2 regions of the Enterobacter sp. R4-368 genome follow, and region 2 is predicted to be linked to the other one. Evidence: predicted binding sites of a transcription regulator. Region 2 holds the regulator's gene; the other holds the start of a gene.

Region 1 (4,800 bases), 1.9 Mb from region 2:
CTGGCACCTCGCAAGAAATCTGAATTTCTATAAAGCCTGTGAAAGCAAAAGCATCAGGATTGAATAGAACAGTACCCGCAAGCAGGGGAATAAAACAAGGCCGCGTGAGAAAATAACAGGGGTTGAGAACCAGAACAATACACGACACTTCAAAATCAGAGGATTCAGCTAGCGTGTCGGGTGATAAATAAACATTCAACGCGCATCATTTAGAATATTTTTAAAAGCATTAAGAGAATGGAAATATCGATACAGAACTGTCTTTTAAGCCAATATAAGAAACGTCAATATTATTAACCTCCTTAATACAACTCTTCATCGATTAACTTAATAAAATAAACAACGTTACGTAAGAAAATAGCTGCGGGCTAATAAAAAAAACCCGGTAGCGTACCGGGTTTATTTTTAAGAGATAGTGAGATTAGAACAGCGGTTTACCAGAAGCGTCCTGTACATTGGCTTTCCATGCAGCGCGAACCTGAGCGGTAACGGAATCCGGCAGCGGCGCGTAATCCAGATCGCTGGCGATGGTGTTGCCATTTTTGTAAGACCAGTCGAAGAATTTCAGCACTTCGGCGCCTTTCGCTGCATCATCCTGTTTTTTATACACCAGGATAAAGGTAGTGGACGAAATCGGCCATGCATCTTTGCCTTTCTGGAAAGTGAGATCCTGAGCGAACGATTTGCTCCAGTCTGCCCCTTTGGCACTGTTGCTGAAACTCTGCTGCGACGGCTCAACCACTTTGCCATCGGCGTCAAACAGCTTTGTCCAGGTCAGGTTGTTCTGTTTAGCGTAGGCGTATTCAACATAGCCAATGGAGCCCGGCAGACGCTGCACAAACGCGGCAACACCATCGTTACCTTTGCCGCCTAAGCCAACCGGCCAGTTCACCGTTGAGCCTTTACCCACTTTGCTTGCCCAGTCAGCATTCACTTTTGATAAATAGCTGGTGAAAACAAAAGATGTGCCGGAACCATCTGCGCGGCGCACCACGTTAATATTCGTATCCGGCAGTTTGACTTTCGGGTTCAGTTTGGTGATTTCCGGGTCGTTCCACTTTTTAACGTTGCCCAGATAGATATCGCCCAGCGTTTTACCGTCCAGCGTCAGTTCGCCGGATTTTACGCCAGGGATATTAACCGCCAGCACCACGCCGCCAATGACGGTCGGGAACTGAAACAGGCCGTTTTTCGCCAGATCATCATCACTCATCGGGGCATCGGAAGCGCCGAAATCCACGGTTTTCGCAATAATCTGTTTGATGCCACCGGAAGAACCGATCCCCTGGTAGTTCACCTGAGATCCTGTCTGTTTTTGGTATTCAGCCGCCCATTTTGCATACACAGGCGCCGGGAAAGTACCACCAGCACCCGTCACATTCGTTGCCGCGAAAACAGTAGTCGTAGAAAGTGCAAGAGCAGCAGCCATCAGGCGAACTGACGCATTAAGCATTGCCATAGTCTCTCCGAATCGAAATAGTGATTAAATTTTTGAATAATATTAAGAGCCACGGCAGCATAGAGCGAATTTATGACAATTTTGTGTCAACCGTGAAAAATAAAAAAAGGCGGCACAACAAGCAAAAAAAGACCTCCGGATCGCAATCGGGAGGTCTAAGCAAACCTTAAAAAAGATGAATTAACCTAACGGTTAAAATTTGCAACTCTGCGCGATCTGAAGGAACGAACTGAGTTACAGTAGCCACGGCTATTAAACACGAAAACCGCAGCCCTCACATGACAGATATGCAACATTATGTAAGTTATTTTTTCTACCCGCTAAATTACTCGCACCGAGAATTTTCCGCTGACTCAAAACGATATAGCTTCATCAATGAATGACTTTGAAAAATAGCCAATCCGTTTTTAAAGACATCAGCACAATATATAGCGAAAAATTAATCTTATTTCGGCATATAACTTTTACTTAATCCGGCAGTGGATATCACCTCACCGTCTACTGTTGCATCAGTCCAAAGCGTGTCGTAACGGTAACCTGTCAAATCTTCGACAACTTTACGAGCTTCAGGCGTCACACTCTGTTTATTTCCATTAGCTTTCAGGCGGTCAAGTTCATCGACAAAAATACGGTGCGTGCGCTTATTGAGATGGAAGGTCAGCGCTTGCCACATTGCCACCAGCAGAAGCCCGGCGGTGCCGATAAACAGCAGCATCACAATGGTAGTGATTGCTTCCTGAGGCTGTTGCAGACTGCCTTTCACAAAACCGCCGCTCTGCAATAGCAACCCCACGGCAAAGGTTGCAATTGCTACCGTAGTTTTACGTGAAAACGTCATCACGGCAGCAAATAGCCCTTCGCGGCGTTGACGCGTAACCATTTCGTCAATGTCCGGAATAAACGGAAACACGTTCCAAGGCGTGAATTCCAGAACGCAGCGCCCAACCTGGTAAAACCCGGCAAGGATAACCAGCAGCACCACTTTGTTTTCCGGAGGGAATTGATACACCAGGAAGAAACCGCCCAGGCACAGCAACATCATGCTGTAGGCAAAAACATAAAGCCGGGATGGGCCATATTTAATAATGGCGAAGCCCGCGACAAGCGTTACCGGCAGCCCGACGATGCTCATCGACAGCAAGGTTCCTGCCAGAGAAGACGAGACATGCAAACAATAGACACAGAAAAAGACAAACACCGTGTTATAAATGTCTTTCGCCGTGAAAGAGAAAAGATAAATAGCCAGATGCTTGCGGAACGCACGAATTTTCAGCGTCGAGGCATAATCCTTAAATAACTTAATCACGCCGGTGAGTGTTTGCGCCGCATTGCCAGTTTGACGTTTTTTCTCCATCTCCTGCATCATTTCTGGTGTTATTTCGCGCTCCCAGCTTACTTTCCAGGAAATAAATACACAGACCATAAACAACACAGCAAAGACCACACCGTTAATTAAATAAGCATCGGCGTTTTTTTCACCCAGCCAGCCAATTAGCACACCGGGAATAAAGGTCGCGAGAAACGTGCCGGACGCAGAAAGAAACATGCGGCAAGTGGAAAGCTTGGTGCGATCGTTAAAATCTTTGGTCATTTCCGAGGGCAATGTTTCCCACGGGATTAAGACCATGGCAGCAATAATTTCAAACGCCAGGTAAACGGCAAGATAAAACCAAAAATTCATGCCATTAAGCCATAACAAAATATAAACCAGCATCAGCGGCGCGCCGATAAGCAAAAAGAAACGGCGGCGGCCGAATTTCTTGCCTAAAAAGTTCTTATAAAAATGATCGGTAAAACTGCCCATAAACAGGCTCACGATTGCGTCAACAATCCTTGCAATCGCGACAATGGATGCCGCCTGAATCGGTGATAAACCGACAAAGGTGGTGTAATAAAATAGCAGCCAGGCACCAATTACCGTAAAAGCGCCACCGCCCATTATGTCTGTCATGCCATAACCAATGCTGACAGGAATCGTCACTTTTCTGTTTTTACGGGTCATAGCCACCCCCCGCAACTGCTCAGCTTTATAAGCCTCTCAGGCTGTAAATGTTCTTTATTTATCATGGACATAAAAACTCCACAGAGAATTATTTGTGCCAGAACGGCTCCGCTAATAGCGGCCGCCTGTTGCCACCGGAAAACATCGCAGTCTTCACGTTATATCCCTTGGGGAATTTATGTCTACTACCATACAAGTTGAATTGTCGAAAATGTGACCTCAGGCATAAGCCAGAAAAAATCGCCTTCGTAAATTCTAAAAAAGTGAGAAATGGGATCGAAAGAACAGTTATAAAACGCCAGTTGTGAAGTGACGAAAACCCTGCGCAGCGCAAACAAAAAACCCGTCTGATATCAGACGGGTTTTACGCTTCAGCGCACAGTTCATTCCAGTAGCTATAGCGCATCACCAGGTGAAAGCGCTCATTTTTCATCGTAAATCCATACAGAAGGATGATAATCAAGACCATAAAGCAGGCCGAACGGGATCAGCAGCGCAACATGGCGCCCCGAGTCATATTCCCCCTCTTCTGTCTGTAATGGCAGCGTCGGGGTAAGGCGATTAAGCCACTGTTGCAGCAATGTCTTCATCAGCGCGTTCTCCAGCAAAGGTTGACGAGCTCAGTTAAACGCAAAGCGCGCCATAACCAAAACGATCATTTTTGCACTGGTTTGCCGAAAAACGCATTTGGCTTGCGCCATCTCATTTCATGTAATATTTTAAGTTACATGATTATCAGCCATCCCGGAGATAACGTGGTGCAGAATACGAACGACATTTTTAACAGCGAATTCTCGCGCCAGTACGATGCTTACAACGAGCGGCTGGGCGAAATTGCCAATAATCTGCACCTGCTTATCTCTCTGTTGCTGAAAAAAATGCCGCATCAAGCGCGAATTCTCTGTGTTGGTGTCGGCACCGGCAGCGAAATCATCCGCCTTGCGCAGCACCATCCACAATGGCGCTTTACCGGCATTGATCCCTCGCCGGATATGCTCGCAGTCTGCCAGCAAAAGCTCGACCAGGCGGGCATTGCCGACCGCTGCACATTACATGAAGGTTATCTTAATGAGCTTCCCGCCAGCGGCGATTATGATGCGGTACTCTGTCTGCTGGTGACTCACTTTATTCAACATCCGCAGCGCGATGGCATCTATTCACAAATGGCTAGCCAGTTAAAACATGATGGACGTGTGATCACGGCGGAAATCGCCGGAGACATGCACAGCCCGGCGTTTGATGAACAGCTCGAAGTGTGGACAACCATGCACGAAACCGCCAGCCAGGCACCGCGCGATATGGCGGAAATCAAAGCGCAACTGTCGCAGCGCCTGCTGCT
Region 2 (4,800 bases):
CTTTCGCCAGCGCGACAACGGTGAGCACCGGCAAACCCACAGCGGTAATCAGAAAGCCAAACGCCGCCGTCCAGACGTGTTCACCCGCCTGTAAGCCGACCATCGGAGGAAAAATAATGTTACCTGCGCCTACGAAGAGGGCAAAGGTCATAAAGCCCAGAGCGACTATGTCTCGTGGTTTTAAGTGATGGGTCATAAGTTTTACTGCCTGTGGATGTGGTGTCGTAAAGTGATGAATTATTGGCCTTTCCCGACCGAACAATAAAACGCCAATTGCGTGAAAAATCAGCGGGAAATGCTTTATGTACAACGTGGCGAAGAATAGTTTTTCGATTTACCACGCAAACACAGTCGGTCTGACAATGTATGGGGCGCAATTTAAACGCTTATAACGTTTAAAGGCAAGGTGGGATCGCAAAACCAGATGTTTATGCTGCATTGCAAAAAACAAGCAGTCAAATACTCCATTTATAGGAAAAACACATGGCTGATCATGCGAACAAAAAAGCAGCAGACGTACAAAATACGTTTCAGCTGTGGTAGACGGTGCGGGAAAGCGGCCTGTTTTCGCAGGCCGCTGGAAAGATATGCTGACAGCGCCTTCAGGAAGCGGCTTTTTTGGCAACCAGACGTTCCGGCAGGACAAAGCTAAAGCGGGTGCCCTTGCCCGGCTCGCTGACGATATCAAGGCGGCTTTCGTGGTGATTTACCGCGTGTTTGACAATCGCCAATCCAAGACCGCTGCCGCCAGTTTGCCGCGAGCGGGCTTTATCCACCCGGTAGAAACGTTCGGTCAGGCGCGGAATATGTTCTGCGGCAATGCCCGGTCCGTTATCTTCCACGCTAAATTCAGCGCCCTGCGGTACATGCTGCCAGCGCACAATAACGTGTGTGCCCGCTGGCGTGTGGTTGACGGCGTTATACACCAGATTAGAAATTGCGCTACGCAGCTGCTCCTCGTTCCCGAGCACTTTGAGCGTGTTATCCACGTCAAACGTGAACGTGTGTTTTTGCTGGCTGAGGGTTTGCGCTTCCCGTTCGACAACCCGCAGCATCATCGGTACATCAATGGTCTCGTTAGGGGGTAGCGTCGGTGCGGCTTCGATTTTCGACAGCGTGAGTAGCTGACGCACCAGCCCTTCCATCCGCGACGTTTGTTCACGCATGGTGTGCAACGCTTTTTCGCGCGGCGCCCCTTCCAGCGTTTGCTCCTGCATCATTTCCAGGTAGCCCTGCAGCACCGTTAACGGGGTGCGCAGTTCATGACTGACGTTAGCGAAAAAGTTACGCCGCGCGCCTTCCAGCTGGTGCATTTGCGTCACATCGCGCGCCACCATCAGCAGTTGTTGCTCGCTGTAGGGCATGACGCGAATCTCAAGATGCCGCCCATTATTTAGTACCAGGTGCAGAGGTCGGCCAAACTCCTGGTTCCTGATGTATTTCGTAAATTCGGGGTAGCGCAGTAAGTTAAGGATATTCTGGCCATTATCGTCCGGCCAGCGCAGCCCCAGCATCTGCTGCGCGAGACCGTTACACCAGAAAATCGCCCCTTCTTCCGTGGTGAGGATCACCGCATCCGGCAGCGATTCCGCACCGCTGCGAAAGCGTTTGATCAAATTTCCCAGTTCGCGGCGGCGCTTTTTGTTACGCATCTGCATCTGGTGTAGCCCGTAAAGTAGCGGCTCCCAGCTGCCGGTTCCCGGCGGCGGCGTCATGCTTTTATCGACCCATAACCACCAGGAAAGACGCAGTAAATTCCAGAAATGCCAGATCAGCAACCCGGTTACCGCGGCGAACAAAAACCAGGGCAGGTAACCGAAAATCGCGCCGAGAATAAAGGCGGGGATACAACAAAGGAGGAGCTCCAGCACCAGCCTTTTCCATGACAGCCGTTCCAGCACGCGTCACACTCCTGTCAAATTTCAGAAACGGGTCGAAAAACGATATCCCGTGCCGCGCACTGTTTGCACCATACGATCGTGGCCGCTGTGTTCCAGCGCTTTGCGCAGACGGCGAATATGCACGTCCACGGTTCTGTCTTCAACGTAAACGTTGGTTCCCCATACGTGGTTCAGCAGCTGTTCGCGGCTATAAACACGTTCCGGGTGAGTCATAAAGAAGTGTAAGAGTTTAAACTCTGTCGGTCCCATATCCAGCGGATTTTCACCGGTCATCACGCGGTGTGAGGAAGGATCGAGGCTCAGCCCCTGCATTTCAATCACCTCTTCCACCGCCATCGGTGAAATACGGCGCATCACGGCTTTAATACGCGCGACCAGCTCTTTCGGTGAAAATGGCTTGGTAATGTAATCGTCCGCCCCCGTTTCCAGACCGCGAACGCGATCCTCTTCCTCCCCGCGCGCGGTCAGCATCATCACCGGAATATCACGGGTCATCGCTTCGCGTTTAAGATGTTTAATAAACTGAATGCCAGAACCGCCAGGCAGCATCCAGTCCAGTAAAACCAGGTCGGGCCAGGGTTCGTTAAGTTGGTTCACCGCGCTGTCATAATCTTCAGCTTCCACCGGTTGAAAACCATTTTGCTCGAGCACGAAGCACACCATTTCACGGATTGGTGCTTCATCTTCTACGACCAGAATTCGTCTCGCCATAATTCGCCCTGTTTTAATTAAGTCGTCAGTATATGTAGCGGCGCCATTATGCGTCAGTTTTATGACAGATTTATGAATAAGATGACCGCTATATGACCCGCCCGGTGGCCGTGTGACAACGCAAATTTGCGTTCGGTTATGTCCCTCATCTGCTTAATGTTTATAATCTGCTTTACGCTTTTTCGCCATGGAACCGCTATGCGCATCATTCACACTTCAGACTGGCATCTGGGTCAAAACTTCTACAGTAAAAACCGCGCCGCCGAACATGACGCTTTTCTCGACTGGCTGCTCGCCGCCGCCGAAACGCATCAGGTGGATGCCATTATTGTCGCAGGCGATATTTTTGATACCGGTTCCCCGCCAAGCTACGCCCGCGAGCTTTACAACCGCTTTGTGGTCAAACTCCAGCAGACGGGCTGCCAGCTTATCGTGCTGGCGGGAAACCACGATTCCGTGGCCACGCTGAATGAATCAAAAGAGATCCTCGCTTACCTGAAAACCACCGTGGTGGCCAGTGCAGGTACCAGACCATTCCTGCTAAAACGCCGCGATGGCGAACCCGGCGCGGTATTTTGCCCGGTGCCGTTTTTACGCCCGCGCGACATTACCGTTAGCCAGGCGGGGCTTTCCGGGCAACAAAAACAGCAGCATTTACTGGCGGCGATCACCGATTACTATCAACAACAATTTACTGAGGCCTGTGAACTGCGCGGTGACAAACCACTGCCGATTATCGCCAGCGGCCATTTAACCACGGTGGGTGCCAGTAAAAGTGACGCGGTGCGTGATATTTATATCGGCACGTTAGACGCCTTCCCTGCACAAAATTTTCCCCCTGTGGATTATCTCGCACTCGGCCATATTCATCGCGCGCAGAAGATTGGCGGCCTTGAGCACATCCGTTACTGCGGTTCGCCCATTGCGTTGAGCTTTGATGAAACCGGGAAAAGCAAAAGCGTCAATCTGGTGACATTCGCCGAAGGTAAGCTCGCCGATGTCACGGCGCTGGAGGTGCCGGCAACCCAACCGTTAGCGGTGATCAAAGGCGATTTCGCTGAAATCTGCCGTCAGTTAGAACAGTGGCTCAATGCCCCCGCAGAGCCACCCGTCTGGCTGGATATTGAAATCGAAAGCCATGAATATCTGGCGGATATGCAACGCAAAATCCAGCTGGTAACCGAAGATTTGCCGGTCGAAGTGCTGCTGGTGCGCCGCAGCCGCGAGCAGCGCGAACGAATTCTTTCCGGCGAGTTACGCGAAACCTTAAACGAATTAAAAGTGGAAGAGGTGTTCGCCCGCCGCCTTGCGCTGGCAGAACTCGACGACACACAAAATGCACGGTTACACACGTTGTTTAGCGAAGCGCGCCAGGCGTTGGATGAGGAGAATGAAGCATGAAAATCCTGAGCCTGCGGCTAAAAAACCTGAACTCGCTTAAAGGCGAGTGGAAAATAGACTTCACCGAAGAGCCGTTTGCCAGTAACGGTTTATTCGCCATTACCGGCGCGACGGGCGCGGGGAAAACCACGCTGCTCGACGCTATCTGCCTGGCGCTGTACCACGAAACACCGCGCCTGAGCACCCTTTCGCAATCGCAAAACGATTTAATGACCCGCGATACGGCCGACTGCCTGGCCGAGGTGGAGTTTGAAGTGAAAGGCGTCGCCTACCGCGCGTTCTGGAGCCAGAGCCGCGCCCGCGGGCTGCCGGATGGCAACCTGCAAGCCCCGCGCGTTGAGCTGGCGGCCTGCGCCGATGGCAAAATCCTTGCCGATAAAGTGAAAGATAAGCTTGATCTTACCGCCTCACTGACCGGGCTGGATTATGGCCGCTTTACCCGTTCTATGCTGCTGTCGCAGGGGCAGTTTGCCGCGTTCCTCAACGCGAAGCCGCGCGAACGCGCCGAGTTGCTCGAAGAGCTGACCGGCACCGAGATTTACGGCCAGATTTCCGCCATGGTGTTTGAAAAACACAAAGCGGCGAAAACCCGGCTGGAGCAGTTGCAGGCGCAGGCAAAAGGCGTGGAACTGCTTAGTGATGAGCAGCGCCAGCAGCTTGCGCAACGTTTGCAGGCGCTTACTGACGAAGAGCAACGTTTGCTGGCAGGGCAGCGCGACATACAGGCGCAGGCCAACTGGCTGAACCGCGACGCGGAGTTACGCGCCGCGCGCGGACGCGCGCAGGC

Evidence for each region. Region 2 encodes PhoB, which activates phosphate uptake and scavenging genes when phosphate is short. Its sites were predicted from a motif close to CTGTCATAAAACTGNCNNAT; they were not measured.
Region 1: a site for PhoB is predicted at 1,530-1,549, ahead of pstS (phosphate ABC transporter substrate-binding protein PstS). Genes of this name have one in related genera too.

What each region holds. Positions count from the first base shown of each region.
Region 1 covers NC_021500.1:2,234,122-2,238,921, forward strand. Annotated here, with positions in the region: gene pstS (phosphate ABC transporter substrate-binding protein PstS) at 422-1,453, opposite strand; gene H650_RS10405 (MFS transporter) at 1,905-3,461, opposite strand; gene H650_RS25730 (hypothetical protein) at 3,884-4,051, opposite strand; gene H650_RS10410 (class I SAM-dependent methyltransferase) at 4,217-4,800, shown strand, end outside.
Region 2 covers NC_021500.1:4,126,774-4,131,573, reverse strand. Annotated here, with positions in the region: gene brnQ (branched-chain amino acid transporter carrier protein BrnQ) at 1-196, opposite strand, end outside; gene phoR (phosphate regulon sensor histidine kinase PhoR) at 603-1,901, opposite strand; gene phoB (phosphate response regulator transcription factor PhoB) at 1,923-2,612, opposite strand; gene sbcD (exonuclease subunit SbcD) at 2,811-4,013, shown strand; gene sbcC (exonuclease subunit SbcC) at 4,010-4,800, shown strand, end outside.